2 regions of the Bacillus sp. AC266 genome follow, and region 1 is predicted to be linked to the other one. Evidence: riboswitches for the same ligand, from Rfam matches in the RefSeq annotation. Region 1 holds a riboswitch; the other holds the start of a gene.
What was found. A riboswitch is a leader RNA that binds a small molecule or an ion and turns the genes downstream of it on or off. The one in region 1 is predicted to bind thiamine pyrophosphate.
Positions count from the first base shown of each region.

Region 2: another riboswitch for thiamine pyrophosphate. It lies ahead of tenA (thiaminase II); the one in region 1 lies ahead of thiC (phosphomethylpyrimidine synthase ThiC).

Region 1 covers NZ_CEEDEC010000004.1:285,264-292,898, forward strand. Annotated here, with positions in the region: gene AC0IXC_RS18510 (arsenic transporter) at 1-803, shown strand, start outside; gene thiC (phosphomethylpyrimidine synthase ThiC) at 1,055-2,815, opposite strand; TPP riboswitch at 2,928-3,043, opposite strand; gene lldP (L-lactate permease) at 3,115-4,776, opposite strand; gene AC0IXC_RS18525 (magnetosome magnetite crystal formation protein family) at 5,064-5,381, shown strand; gene AC0IXC_RS18530 (metal-binding protein) at 5,528-6,019, opposite strand; gene AC0IXC_RS18535 (YkvA family protein) at 6,070-6,435, opposite strand; gene AC0IXC_RS18540 (LTA synthase family protein) at 7,031-7,635, shown strand, end outside.
Region 2 covers NZ_CEEDEC010000005.1:392,154-399,788, reverse strand. Annotated here, with positions in the region: gene AC0IXC_RS22040 (CBS domain-containing protein) at 1-299, shown strand, start outside; gene AC0IXC_RS22035 (DUF3965 domain-containing protein) at 723-1,874, shown strand; gene AC0IXC_RS22030 (hypothetical protein) at 2,116-2,448, opposite strand; gene AC0IXC_RS22025 (SH3 domain-containing protein) at 2,454-3,620, opposite strand; TPP riboswitch at 3,880-3,992, shown strand; TPP riboswitch at 4,053-4,156, shown strand; gene tenA (thiaminase II) at 4,246-4,941, shown strand; gene AC0IXC_RS22015 (ABC transporter ATP-binding protein) at 4,910-5,662, shown strand; gene AC0IXC_RS22010 (ABC transporter permease) at 5,662-6,414, shown strand; gene AC0IXC_RS22005 (ABC transporter substrate-binding protein) at 6,411-7,412, shown strand; gene tenI (thiazole tautomerase TenI) at 7,423-7,635, shown strand, end outside.

The DNA.
Region 1 (7,635 bases):
CTGCAACACTAGGACTACTGTTTATGTCATGGCTCATGTATACAGTTTTAAAGAAAAAACTTCCAGAAAGATTACCTGTTTCTTCATATGATATTGAAGAAATTTTCTTCACGAAAAACTTCCATCCGTTAAAAGGACAGAATTCTGTTAATACGAAACAAAAACGTACGAAATTCATGTTAAAAGTATTAGGCTTCGTTTTCCTTATGCGCTGTCTTCTATTCGTTGCATCCTTCTTATCGATTCCAATCGAAATCGTTGCCGTACTCGGTTCACTCGTTCTTCTCATCTGGAGATGGTACTACTTACGAACAAACCCAGTCGATATTTTGAAAAAGACACCGTGGCACATTTTAATTTTCGCTTTCTCTATGTATGTAATTATTTACGGGCTTCATAACGCAGGGTTAACAGCGGCACTTGTAAGTTGGCTTGAACCAGTTGTAAGTCAGCATCTACTCTATGCCAGCTTTGCAATGGGCGGACTCGTTTCCCTCCTCTCTAACGTCTTCAATAACCACCCTGCACTTATGATTGGTACAATCACATTAACAGAAATGGGACTAGATCCAGTCACATTAAAAACTATCTATCTCGCAAATATCATCGGTAGTGACATCGGTTCACTATTATTACCAATCGGTACACTAGCTTCCCTCATTTGGATGTATATCTTAAGACAAAACAAAATTAAAGTGAAATGGAAAGATTATTTAAGCGTATCTCTCATCGTAATCCCACTCACAACAGTCGTCACATTATTCCTCTTATACTACTGGGTACAATTATTCTTCACCTTATAAAGTGAAACTTTATAAGGTGGGTGGGTGTTCATCCCCCACTGATTATTAGCCCGCACCAATCGGGCGTTTACGGACAGTTTATCTCCCACCTAACTTCTTTGCTCCAGCCGAATTTTGAGGTGGGAGTTTTACTGCCCACAAATAGCGGGATAGACGACAGAAGCCCCCTTTGCTACCGTCTTAGCAAAGGGGGCTTCTTCTATATTTAAGTTAGGTACAGTGTGATCAATCAAGTAAAGAGGTGTAACGTGTTATTGATATAAGTGACTACCAGTTTCTTTGAATTCTACCGCTTTCTCTTTCATTCCTTTTTCAATTGCTTCTGTCGTTTCTAAGTCATTTTCTTTCGCATATTCACGAATATCATGTGAAATTCTCATACTACAAAACTTTGGGCCACACATTGAACAGAAATGCGCTGTTTTCGCCCCTTCTGCTGGCAACGTTTCATCATGGTACTCCATCGCGCGTTCAGGATCTAAAGATAAATTAAATTGGTCGCGCCAACGGAATTCAAATCGTGCTTTTGAAAGTGCATCATCACGCTGATGAGCCGTTTTATGCCCTTTCGCAAGATCGGCTGCATGCGCAGCGATTTTGTACGTAATAACCCCTTCGCGAACATCATCTTTGTTCGGTAAACCTAAATGTTCTTTCGGGGTTACATAACAAAGCATCGCCGTTCCAAACCAGCCGATCATCGCAGCACCAATCGCTGAAGTAATATGATCATAACCTGGTGCAATATCTGTCGTTAACGGCCCAAGTGTATAGAACGGCGCACCCTGACAAATATCAAGTTCTTTCTCCATATTTTCTTTAATTAAATGCATCGGTACATGCCCAGGTCCTTCAATCATAACTTGCACATCATGTTTCCAAGCGATTTTTGTTAATTCACCAAGTGTCTCAAGCTCAGAAAACTGCGCTTCGTCATTTGCATCTGCAATAGAACCTGGACGTAATCCATCTCCAAGAGAAAACGAAACATCGTACTGCTTCATAATTTCACAAATCTCTTCAAAGTGAGTATATAGGAAGTTTTCTTTATGATGGAATAAACACCACTGCGCCATAATCGAACCACCGCGCGAAACAATACCTGTCATACGCTTTGCAGTAATTGGAATATAACGAAGTAATACACCAGCGTGAATCGTGAAGTAATCAACGCCTTGCTCCGCCTGCTCAATTAACGTATCACGATACACTTCCCACGTTAAATCCTCTGCAATTCCGTTTACTTTTTCAAGCGCTTGATAAATTGGCACAGTTCCAACTGGTACCGGAGCATTACGAATAATCCACTCACGTGTTGTATGAATGTTTTTACCTGTAGATAAATCCATAATCGTATCTGCACCCCAGCGAGTCGCCCACGTCATCTTCTCTACTTCTTCTGCAATAGAAGACGATACAGCAGAGTTTCCGATATTTGCATTTACCTTCACGTGAAAATTACGTCCAATTATCATCGGTTCCGCTTCAGGATGGTTAATGTTTGCCGGCAAAATCGCACGACCTTCTGCAATCTCCTTACGAACAAATTCAGGCTCTACCCCTTCACGAATCGCAACATATTCCATCTCAGACGTAATAATGCCATTACGCGCATAATGCATTTGCGAAACATTTGCACCTTGCTTCGCTCTAAGCGGCTTACGATCCATTTGCGGGAAAACAGGTGTATGTTTTGAAGCCACTTTCACACCGTCATCCTCAGGTTTAATTTCGCGTCCTTCATAAGCTTCCACATCACCACGCCCCAAGGTCCAAGAGTGGCGCGGCGCCTGCAACCCTTTTTCCAGCTCCACTTTATACTCTGGATCTGTATAAGGTCCACTCGTATCATACACACGGATTGGCGGATTTTGAACACCGTTCGTATCGCTTTGTTCAATCTCACGCATTGGTACTTTCATACCTTCACGTGTTCCATCCACATACACTTTCTTACTTCCTGGTAAACTCGATTTCAATTCAATTTGCTCAGCTGAAACAGACTGTTTCATAACCTTTGTTGCCCCCCTGTTCGTGACAAGGACGAGATATGGCCAGCGCATGCCAAAATAAAAAGAGCCAGGTCCATAAAAGAATAAGGACCTGGCTCATAAAGACATAATTATGTAAAGCCGTTAACTTCCCTACGCTGGTACGAGCCAGATCAGGTCCAAAGGGTTAAGAAGTTCACACGCTTCTCTCTCAGCCTACGCATACGTTAGGCACCCCTAGTTTATCACTGATTTAATTTTCAATACTTTCCCATCATACACTATAATCTGAAAAATGCAAAGTTTATTTCTTTTGTTGTTTACGGAATCATCCAAGTTAAATAATAAGCCTGCACATACGTCATAATCCCAACAATAGTAACGAAGAATAAACTATGCTTCAATGTAAAGCGGAACAAATCTGACTCTTTCCCAGCAAGTCCAACTGCCGCACAAGCAATCGCAATTGATTGCGGAGAAATCATTTTACCTGTTACACCGCCCGTTGTATTTGCTGCAACAAGAAGCACTTCAGATACACCGACTTGCTGCGCTGTAATTGCTTGTAAATTCGAGAACAGTGCGTTCGCTGACGTATCTGATCCTGTTAAGAATACGCCAATCCATCCTAAGAATGGTGAGAAGAACGGGAATAGTCCGCCAGTTCCTGCAAGTGCTAACGCTAATGTAGAAGATAGACCAGAATAGTTTGCGATAAATGCGAATCCTAATACGAATCCAATAGATAGAATTGGCATTTTTAGTTCATTTAACGTTTCTTTAAATGTTGCTACTGCATCTTTTGCACTCATTTTCAAAATAAAAATAGAAATGATACAAGCAATTAAAATTGCTGTTCCAGTCGCTGATAAAATATCTAATTTCAAGATTGCTTCATAAGGTGTTGGTTTATTTACAATAGGCTCTGCTTTCATTACTAAATTGTGCAAGCCTGGAACTTCAAATTTAAATACGAGACTTTCTAAAGCCCCGCCCGGAGCGAATAATGCTTTAAAGAAACTTTGGCTCCAAATGACTACCATCACAGTTAAAATAATGAACGGAGACCATGCTTTTACTACTTTTCCTACCGTTAGTTTCGGCATAGATGTCGTTGTCGTCGCCGCGGCTACTTCACTATTCGCTTGCTTAGTTTGATAAATTTCTTTCGGCTGCCAAACTTTTAAGAATAGCGATAAACTTACTAAACTTACAAGTGCTGACGTAATATCAGGAAGTTCTGGTCCTAAAAACGTCGCTGTAATAAACTGTGTAATTGCAAATGAACTACCCGCTACAAATAAAGCAGGCCACGTTTGTTTTACTCCTTTAAAGCCATCCATTAAAAATACGATAAAGAACGGAACAAATAAAGATAAGAACGGTAATTGATGCCCAGCCATTTGTCCAATTTTATGTGGATCAATGCCTGTCACTTGTCCAGCAACTGTAATCGGAATCCCCATCGCTCCGAAAGCTACTGGTGCAGTATTTGCGATTAAACAAAGACCTGCTGCATATAAAGGATTTAGCCCAAGGCCTGCCAGAAGTGCTGCCGTAATCGCTACTGGTGCACCAAATCCTGCTGCCCCTTCCAAAAATGCTCCAAATGAAAATCCAATTAAAATAACGAGTAAACGATGGTCATTCGTAATGGATAATACAGATGCACGAATGACATCAAATTGACCTGTTTTCACAGAAATTTTATATAAAAATACTGACATAATGATAATCCACGCAATTGGCCATAATCCGTATAAGAAACCGTATCCGGTCGCTGCCATTGCCATTGTGAATGGCATTTTATACGCAAATAACGCCACCAAAATCGTTAATACAACTGTAATAAATCCTGCCACATACCCCTTCATGCGGAAAACCGCTAAAGCTAAGAAAAAAAAGATGATTGGAATAAGTGCGACTGCTGCCGAAATCCAAATGTTACCGAACGGATCGTAAACTTGTGTCCATGTGTTCATTGTTCTCTCCCCCTAAAGAATCCCCTTTTAAATAAGATATAACCTTATCAATAGACTACCAGGTCATCATACCTTTAAGTCTAAAAAATACAAAACGTTCAAGAAAACGTTTTCAATAATTTTATCACAACAATTTTCATTTAAAAAGATTTTTTCGAAAATTTCATCATTTAAAAAGGAAATCTTACAAAAGCGTCACGTTTTTGTAATGTTAATCGATAGGAAGGTTGCCAAATTTATCGCATACTAAAAGTATAACAACGGACATTACTTATGAGGTGATATATATGAACGGAAACAAAATATTAGCAGCTTTATCATACTTTAGTGTATTATTTGCACCTATCTTATTCCCTATTATCGTGTGGATTGTGGGCGATTCTGAAACGAAACCACATGCGAAACGTGCTCTATGGACACATATCGTTCCAAGCATCGCTTCATTGATTGGATTAGTTATTTTAGGGATTATGGGCATCGGATCTGATCAACCAGACGTAACACTTGGAATTGGAGCAATCATCGTCTTATGCATTTGCGGAATCATTAGCTTATACTACTTCATTTGGAATATCGTGAAAGGTATTAAAGTACTGAAAGCTTAGTTTTAAACAAGCGTTTGATTAAAAAGAAACTGTCCAAAAATTGATGTCGCATGATCGTAAATGAAATTTTATCGGCGGTTCAACAAGAGTAACCTACCTATTAATAAGAAAAAAACCGTCCCAAAATACCTTTTGGGACGGTTTCTTTATCTTCTGCGTTTCTTCTTTTTTCTCATCATTTTCTTTCGGCGCGTATTCGCTTTATCCGCTATAATGTGAAGCGTACTCGCCACAACAATCCCCATTACAAACGTTACAATTTCAACCTCGTGTTCCTTCGCAATTTCTATTAAATTCCCACCGAATGCGATTATATTTAATAGGAATAAAAACGGAGAAAACACGATTAACATGTATGCAATACGAATAATATCACCAATTATAATCGTATGTGTGAAGAAGGAACGATGGGGCATTACGCTCCTATATGGATACCAAAAAATGCGGAGGAATCCCCATTTATTATACGCATTACTGTACGTATCTAAATCCGGTGTTAGAAATGAAGTACCTACTAAAAAGCCAATTGCAAAAGTTAATAAAAAATCAAAACTTGTTAATCCATACGAAAAGAGCATAAACAAAACAACCGGAAGGGATATTAAGTTTATTTTCGTATGCGTTCTTCCTGATGGCATAATGCACTTCCTCGCTTACGTTCGCCCTGTCATCCTATGACAGTTCTCACCTATTGATCTAATTTTTGATCGATAAATGATGTGTCTATATCCGAACCAAACCATTCTGCCAACTTCACTCGTGCCTTATCTTTCACATCTTCATTTACGTATATCGATGCTTGTAATAGTGCGGCCATTAACGCACCTAAATCATCCGTATAACCGACTCCAGCAATGAAATCTGGAATGGCATCAATCGGTGCAATGAAATAAGCAAGTGCTCCGATTACAATAATTTTCACTCGTTTTGGAACATCCGGTCTTTGCAACACGTAAAACAACAATAAACTCGCATAGATTACCGACTGCCCTGCCTGCTTCGCAACATGTTTTATTTTCTTCCAAAACGCTTCAACTGAAAATTTTTGTTTCATTCAAAAGCCTCCCTATTTTCAAAAGAAATAAGCTACAATATGTTATGTTATCAGTAAAAGTTCATCAAAATTACACATAATCTATCAATGAAATTTCATTGTAACAAACAAAACCAAAAAGAACAAGTGTTCGTTAATTTTTTCGTATTTTCCTTCATATAATAGTTTTCTAGACAACCACTTAAAGATTTCTATTCCATATTTCTCAACCAAAAAACTTTCAATTCCGCTTAACATTCTTTTCTATAAAAGTTCATCAAAATTACACATAATCTATCAATGAAATTTCATTTTTTGTTATATTTTCTAGTTGACGAGCCTATAAACGAATGTTAAAGTTTTCTCTGGTAGTGACAAATCACATACAAAAAATGTAAAATGTTATAGTGTTTCTCAGAAATGAATTTTGTTGTATAATACAGAAATGACGTTATGCTTATGAGCAGCACAAGAAACCAAAAAGGGTATGCATAGTTAAAGTCGTATATGGGTGAATATAGAAACTCTAATTATGACCAAGAAAACTATGTATTTTTTATTTTAACATTTTTCGCTCCAAAATCGACCAAGCCTGATAGAGAAAGGGTGGAAATGAATGAAAGAAACCATGAAATCACAATTTCAAAATGTGCGTTTCACTTTATTCGTAGCTTTGGCCGTATGGCTAAAAACCTACATCATTACACGCACTAGCTTCGATTTAAAACTTGAATCTTTCATGCAAGAATTCATTTTATTCATTAGTCCATTAGCAGCATCATTACTGTTTGTGGGTCTTGCATTATTTGCAAAAGGGAAAAAACGTAACTATATAGCACTAGGAATTAACTTTATCTTAACGTTCATTCTTGTTGGTAACGTAATGTTCTACGGATTCTACAATGACTTCGTTACTTTACCAGTACTAGGACAAACGTCTAATTTCGGAAGTTTAGGTTCTAGTGTGAAAGAATTATTTAACTACAAAATCATCCTTGCATTTGCGGATATTATCGTATTCTTCGTTCTATTGAAGAAGAAGAAAGATTTTGCACCGACAGAACGTGTAGCACGTCCGATGCGTTCTCTATACTTCGTGTCAACGGTTGCTATTTTCTGCGTAAACCTAGGATTTGCAGAAGCTGAGCGTCCAGAACTATTAACACGTTCATTCGACCGCGTTATGCTTGTTAAAAACCTAGGATTATATGTACACCAAGC
Region 2 (7,635 bases), on a different contig from region 1:
ATAAACAAGTTGTTGGGCTTGTTACTGATCGAGACTTAGTTGTTCGTGGGATTGCTGAAAAACATCCTGGATCTAATCAAATTACAAATGTAATGACAACAAACATTGTTTCAGTTTCTCCAGACGATTCTATTGAAAAAGCTACAGAATTAATGGCACAATATCAAATTAGACGGTTACCGGTTGTTGAGAGCGGTCAACTTGTTGGGATGCTAGCACTAGGTGATTTAGCTATAAGAAAATCAGCAGATGATCAAGCAGGGTTTGCTTTAAGTGAAATCTCAGAGCATATGGAATAAATTATGTATAAAGATCAGATACATTATTCTAGTATATACGGATTAAACTAATATGTTAGCGTGATGTATCTGAGACATTATATAATAAGTATAGAGTCAATATTTTTGACAGTTTTTTTAAATTTGTCATTCCTAATTTTTAATAAGAGAAAAAATGATATACTGAGAGATATAAGTGTTATTATAGATTTTGAATATAACAATATTCGTTGTTAATGATGTAATAATGAATTAATATTTCCTACGTAGATAAAGTGAAACTTTAATTATTGGGGGGTGTCCATCCCCCAATAATTATTAGTTGAACCAATCGGGCTTTTATGGGCAGTTTTATCTCCCACCTAACTTCCTCGCATTCGCAGAATTTTGAGGTGGGAGTCTTACTGCCCGCAAATAGCGGGATAAAAAGGGAAGGGGAATTATATGAGGGCTGTACAGGGCGATCCAAATTGGAATTTGGTTACAGATACATATATAGAACCAAATAATTTCGCTGAGTTATTTTCTTTGCTTGTACCTTGTCATCCAAAAGGTGAAAGGAAAGAGCGAACTATATTAGTATGGAAAGAAAAAGAATTTTATAAAGAAGAAAATTTAGCGGCATTTATCGTATATGGCATGAATAAAGTAAAGAATTTACCGCAGTTTCATAAAGATGAAATTCCAACTCTAGTACGTATTCTTCGTTTATGTCAAGAGATTGGTTGGTATGAAGAGGCAAATGCTTTTATGATAACCCAAGGGCTAGATGAATTTGTCCGAACTTCATTGGAGTATGAAACATGGGATCTTTTGACGAAAGCAGTTGCTTTAAACTATTTAATTATTAAATATCGTATTGGTGAATTAACAGCTGAGGATGTAGAAATTTGGGAGCGAGTTAAATTTAGTGAGAAATGTATAACAGATTGCAAACATCTATTATCTCATAAAGAAGTATTGGAATTTACATTCTTTTATATGTGTAAGCGAGCTAAAACACTGTCAAAAGAGCAATTAAATAGTGATATGATGAGTCTGGCAATGTATTGTAATACTTTTGTATATGATTTATATACACATGACTTATTACGAAAGTATCGTAAGTGTACAGACTTCCTATCATATTATGGACCTAGTCAAGCAGTTTTAGCTTGTCAAAGAGCTGTACTTTCACAAATTTCCGATCGATTAGACCCTTTAAAGACAACTCATGTAGATGATTATTTATATGTGATGAAAGAAATGATGGAGCATATGACGATAGGGGTAATGGATCGGTATGGTCATTTTATTGGAAAGCTACTATCATATGTACCATTTTTCGAAATGATCCAAGTTCCACAGCATGCATATTATTGTGAAGAATTACTGTATATTTGTAAGGGAATTGAATACAAAGAAGAAATACTACGCAATTATATATTTATACAATTACATGATTGTTTACCATCATTCTTTAAACTATTTCTTAAAAATAAGCGTTATGCAACGATTCATGATATTCTTTTCTATTGGTGCGACGATGAACAAAGAATGAGCTTAGAGAAAAAATATAATCTTAGTTTCATTTATGAAAAATATGCTTGTGGATAAACCATATTTTACATATTAAAAATTAATATAAATTAAAAAGGATCTCAAGTTTATGTGAGATCCTTTTTTTGTTAGTAAAGCAAGGAGAAAGTAACTAAGATAAGAAATAACATTCCATAAAGGAGAAATTGTGCAGTATAACTTCCTTGTATACCAAAAAAAGTATTCATTTTTTCATATAAATTCAATATATATTTCATTGGATTATCTTTGAAAGATTGGTACACAGTGTCTCCTCTTTCTAAGCTTCTTGTTCATGTTTTTGGTTATTAGGAACATGAACGTATCTAGCTATGAATAATAAAACACCTATAAAGAATACAGGAAGTACGGTAGATAAATAAAAACCATTACTAATTATATTTGTTATAAGAGCACTTAAAAGAAAAATTACATTATAAATATGGGCAATTTTTTGTTTTAGCCGCATTTGTAATGCTTCCATAATGATTTCTAAAGCAACAAAAGCAATAATAATAGATAAAAATACAGTGTTCGTATTATAAATGATTAAACAACAGATTAAACCTAAAAAGGCCAGGTATTCAATAAAGAGAGGTATATTGCGTGGCATATAATTTACCTAACTAAATATGGCAGTGGGTTTACTGCATTTGTTTTTTCAAAATTCCATTCCCCATTATGTAATTCAAAATGGAGATGTTGCCCGTATGAATGACCTGTGTTTCCCATATGACCTACTAATTGTCCAGTTTGTACTTGATCACCAGCTTGTACAGTGCGATCCTTCATATGAGCATAAACTGTTGTATATAATTTCCCATTTATTTGATGGGCGATGAACACGACATTGCCGTAGCTAGCCGAATAATAAGATTTCACAACCTTACCTGCAGCAGCAGCTTGAATAGAGACATTTCCTTGTGCTGCTATATCTATACCATAATGCATTTGCTCCCAGCGCATATCAAAAGTGGAGCTGATTTTCCCTTGAGTAGGGAATTTGAAAACTGCTGGAATTGATGCAGGTTGAGCTGTTTTAGCTTGTGCTTGATTTTGATTTTGATTTTGCACTACATAGTGTTTTGCTACATATCCGTATCCTGTGCCAAAACGAATTTTATACCAAGTACCTACCGTTTCTACTACTTGTACTTGTGTACCATTTTGTAATGAGCCAAGTAGAGTGCCACTTGTGCTAGCATTGCTACGTACATTTAATTTTGGTGTTGCAACAGTATAAGAAGGAGAACCTTGTACTGTTACACCTTTTACTAGAGGTGTGGATCCATTAGATACAAATGTTTTTTGTACGTAACCAATTTGACCGTTATGTAATATTTTGTACCAATCTCCTTGTTCACCTTGAATGGTAATGAATTGACCATTTGGTAATATATCTAGAATAGAAGACTCTGTATTAGGTTCAGAACGAACGTTTAATGCGTTTGCATTTACGATATATTGAGACTTTGGTTGAACATTTTTTTTGAATAGAATTGCATCTTTTTTCATATAGCCTGTTTTGTTGTTAACAGATACTTTATACCAATCTTGAACTGTTTCAAGAATAGTAACCGGGCTATTAAATCGAATGGTATCAACTATTGCACTGTCTGTATGGCTATTTTGATGTAGTGCAACGTTGTCAATTTTTACATATCCAGTTTTTACTGTAGATGGTTGCTTAGCAGCCGCTGTTTGTATATCGGATTCTCCCATAGAAGGAAGTAAAGAAGCAATTGCGATAGTAGTTGCTGTTAAAGCTGTGGCTTTCATATTCATGTAATAAAGACCTCCTCTAGTTGTATAGTTGTAATTTTATTATAGTATAAAGATATAATATATTGGTCGTATTCACATAAATGTAATATGAAATCAATAAAAATAATGTCAGAAGAGAGATTCGTATATAAATATTGTATATATCATTTGTGAGGTCGCATTTATATTTGTTTAACACGTTGAGATTTAATTCGCAATTAAGAAAATTAAAACAGTTGATGATGTCTTATGGCGATGTTATACTGACAGTGATAATTTTATAGTTTGCTAGGAGGGCTGGTGTTGCCAGCTGAGAGTAGGGCCATAAGCCTTTGATCCTTTTTATTACCTGATCTAGATTATGCTAGCGTAGGGAAGCAATTCGGACATTAACAATGAGTCCCCGTTTCTTTGCGTATAGAAACGGGGCTTTTTTATTTGAAAATTTCATATTAACACCACTAGGGGTGCTTTTCGTGCTGAGAGAGGAATAATCCTTAACCCTTACAACACCTGATCTAGATAATACTAGCGAAGGGAAGTGGAACAACGAATAAATTATAATTTTATTTGCTGTAACCACTTCTTATATACAGAAGTGGTTTTTTTATTGAGATAAATAGATATATAGGAAGGGGAATTATTAATGAAATTTTGTGAAAAATTATTTGATACGGTGCAGCCTGTTTGGGAGAAAAGTCATAATCATCCGTTTGTAGTAGGTATGGGGGATGGTACGTTGGAAAAAGACAAATTCCAGTACTATATTATTCAAGATTATTTATATTTGTTAGATTATGCAAAGCTATATGCAATTGGGGTTGTAAAGGCAACGAATCCACAAGTTATGGCAAAATTTGCAGAGCAAATTGATGGGATTTTAAATGGAGAAATGACGATCCATAAACAGTATGCAAACAAACTTGGCATTACTGTAGAGGAGATAGAATCTGCGAAACCATCTGCTAAAAATTTAGCCTATACAAATTACATGATGTCTGTATCTCAAAATGGCACACTTGCAGAATTAATATCAGCTTTACTTCCATGTATGTGGAGCTATTGGGAGATCGGAAAGCGTTTAAATGATATTCCTGGAGCAAGAGATCATGAGTTCTTTGGAGAGTGGATTCAAGGATATAGTTCTGAAGAATACGGTAACCTTTGTATTTGGTTAATAGATTTATTAAATGAAATGGCAGTTGGAAAGTCAGAGAAAGAGCTAGACCGATTAGAGGAGATTTTCTTATATTCCAGCCGATTTGAATATTTATTCTGGGATATGGCTTATCGTAAGGAGATGTGGGGTTTTGAGGAGCAAGAACATACTACAGTTTCATAATGTTTCCTTTCATTATGATGAAAAACCAATCATCAATGAATTAAATGCTTCTATACAAGATAAAGAGTTTGTAAGTATTATCGGACCGAGTGGATGCGGGAAAAGTACTTTATTTCGCCTTATTATAGGCTTAGAAGAGGCAAGTACTGGACAGATAGAGCTGACAGAAACAAAGAAGAGTCATTCTGTAGGGTATATGCCCCAAAAAGATATGCTCTTGCCGTGGAGGACGATTATTGAGAATGCGGCCCTGCCGCTAGAGTGCCAAGGTGTGCAGAAGAAAGAAGCGCAAGTAAAAGCGAAAGAACTGTTACATAAATTTGGTTTACAAGGGTACGAGAAAAAATATCCGAAAGATTTATCTGGTGGTATGAGGCAACGCGTATCTTTTATCCGAACTTTATTAACAGGAGGGGAGATATTATTGTTAGATGAACCGTTTAGCGCATTGGACGCTTTAACGAAGGCATCTTTGCAAGAATGGTTGTTTGAACAATGGAAAGAGTGGGAAAAAACAATTTTATTTATCACTCATGATGTTGAAGAAGCATTGTTTCTTTCTAATCGAATTTTGGTTGTAGAAAATCAACCGATAGCAACTTTAACTGAGCGAATTGTGCCGCTTGATCGTAACCGAACAAGAAAAGATTTATATAAGCCTGAAGTGTTAGCGCTTAAAGAAGAGCTCCTTAGTATGTTACAAAGGCAGGTACTCGTATGATGAATCGCTTGAAGGAGTTATTACCTGCCCTTATATTAAGTGGAATTTTACTTGCTCTGTGGGAAGTAGGAGCAAGAATTGTAGATGAGATGTACATTTTGCCATCACCTTCTGCAATTGTAATGAAGATATGGGCGCTGAAAGATATATTATTTACGGTTCATTTACCTGCAACGTTATACGTCGTTTTAATAGGCGTTGTTATTTCTATCGTACTGGGCGTAGGGCTAGCAATGTTAATGAATGCGAGTACGTGGATGGAAAGAGCATTTTATCCGTTATTAGTTGCTTCACAAACAATCCCGATCACTGCGCTTGCACCGCTCTTCGTTTTATGGTTTGGATATACCATCTGGAGTAAGGTTGTTGTTACCGTTTTAATTACGTTTTTCCCAATTGCGGTCAATACGTATGATGGACTGCGCAGTACGAAAAAAGAATGGGAGGAGCTATTAGTTACATATGGTGCAACGAAAAAAGATGTTTTTCTAAAGCTAAAGTTGCCATCTGCTCTTCCTTATTTTTTTTCAGCGTTAAAAATTGCGATACCACTTAGCGTTATTGGGGCAGCGATTGGTGAATGGCTCGGTGCACAAGCTGGGCTTGGATATTTCAGTAAAAGAATGATGACGCAGTTAGACGGAGCTGGTGTATTTGCACCAATTGTATTGTTATCATTATTAGCTATTTTCTTCGTCATACTTGTTTCGATATTAGAAAAGAAATTTATTAGTTGGAGGAAACATTCATGAAATTATTAAAACGCATCTTTGTGTTTACATTATTAGTTGCAATGATTGCAGGATGTTCGAGTAACTCGGCATCAGATAAGAATAAATCAGAAAAAGAAATAACAGTAATGCTTGATTGGTACCCGAATGCGGTACATAGCTTTATTTATACGGCAATTGAAAAAGGATACTTTAAAGAAGAAGGAGTCAAGGTGAATATTAAATTCCCTTCTAATCCGACTGATCCATTAACGCTAGCGGCAGCAGGGAAAGTGACAGTTGGTTTGTATTATCAACCAGATGTTGTCATGGCAAAAGCAAATGAACAAATTCCAGTGAAATCAATTGGAGCTGTCGTACGTTCACCATTAAATCATGTTGTATCACTGAAGTCAGCAGGCATTCAATCGCCAAAAGATTTAGAGGGGAAAACAGTTGGATATTCTGGAACACCTTTAAGTGAGATGTATTTAAAAACGATGGTAAAAGAAGCTGGTGGTAATCCAGATACAGTGAAAGTAGTCGATGTTGGCTTTGATTTAGTACCAGCATTAATTACGAAAAAAGTGGATGCGGTAACAGGGGCATACATTAACCATGAAGTACCTGTTATGCGTCATGAAGGTCATGAACCAGCATACTTTAATCCAGCAGATTATGGTGTACCGAACTATCATGAGCTTGTGTTTGTAACGGGTGATAAAACGTTGAAAAAAGATAAAGAAGCATTGCAAGCCTTTTTACGTGGGGCACAAAAAGGGTATGACTTTATGAAGAAAAAACCCGATGAAGCATTAAATATTTTATTAGATCATCAAGAAAAAGAAAACTTCCCGCTTGTACCAGAAGTTGAAAAAGAAAGTATGAAAATTTTATTAGAGAAGATGGAAACGAAAGATGAGCCATTCTTATCGGATTCAAAAGAGTCATGGGAGAAACAAAACAAATGGTTGAAAGACAAAGGAATGACGAAAGAAATCGTTCCAGCCGATGAATTATTTGAAAACATTTTAAAGTAGGCGAATGAATATGAAAAATGAGCTCCATGTAATCTCAAATGGCCATATGCCATTCGAAGAGTTAGTGAATGTAGCGATGCAAATTGAGAGTGAGATCGATTATTTGCATATTCGTGAGCGTGAGAAAAGTACGAAGGAATTGTATGAAGGTGTGGAAAGTCTTTTGGGGAAAGGCTTTCCAGCATCGAAGATAGTGATAAATGATCGAATTGATATTGCTATT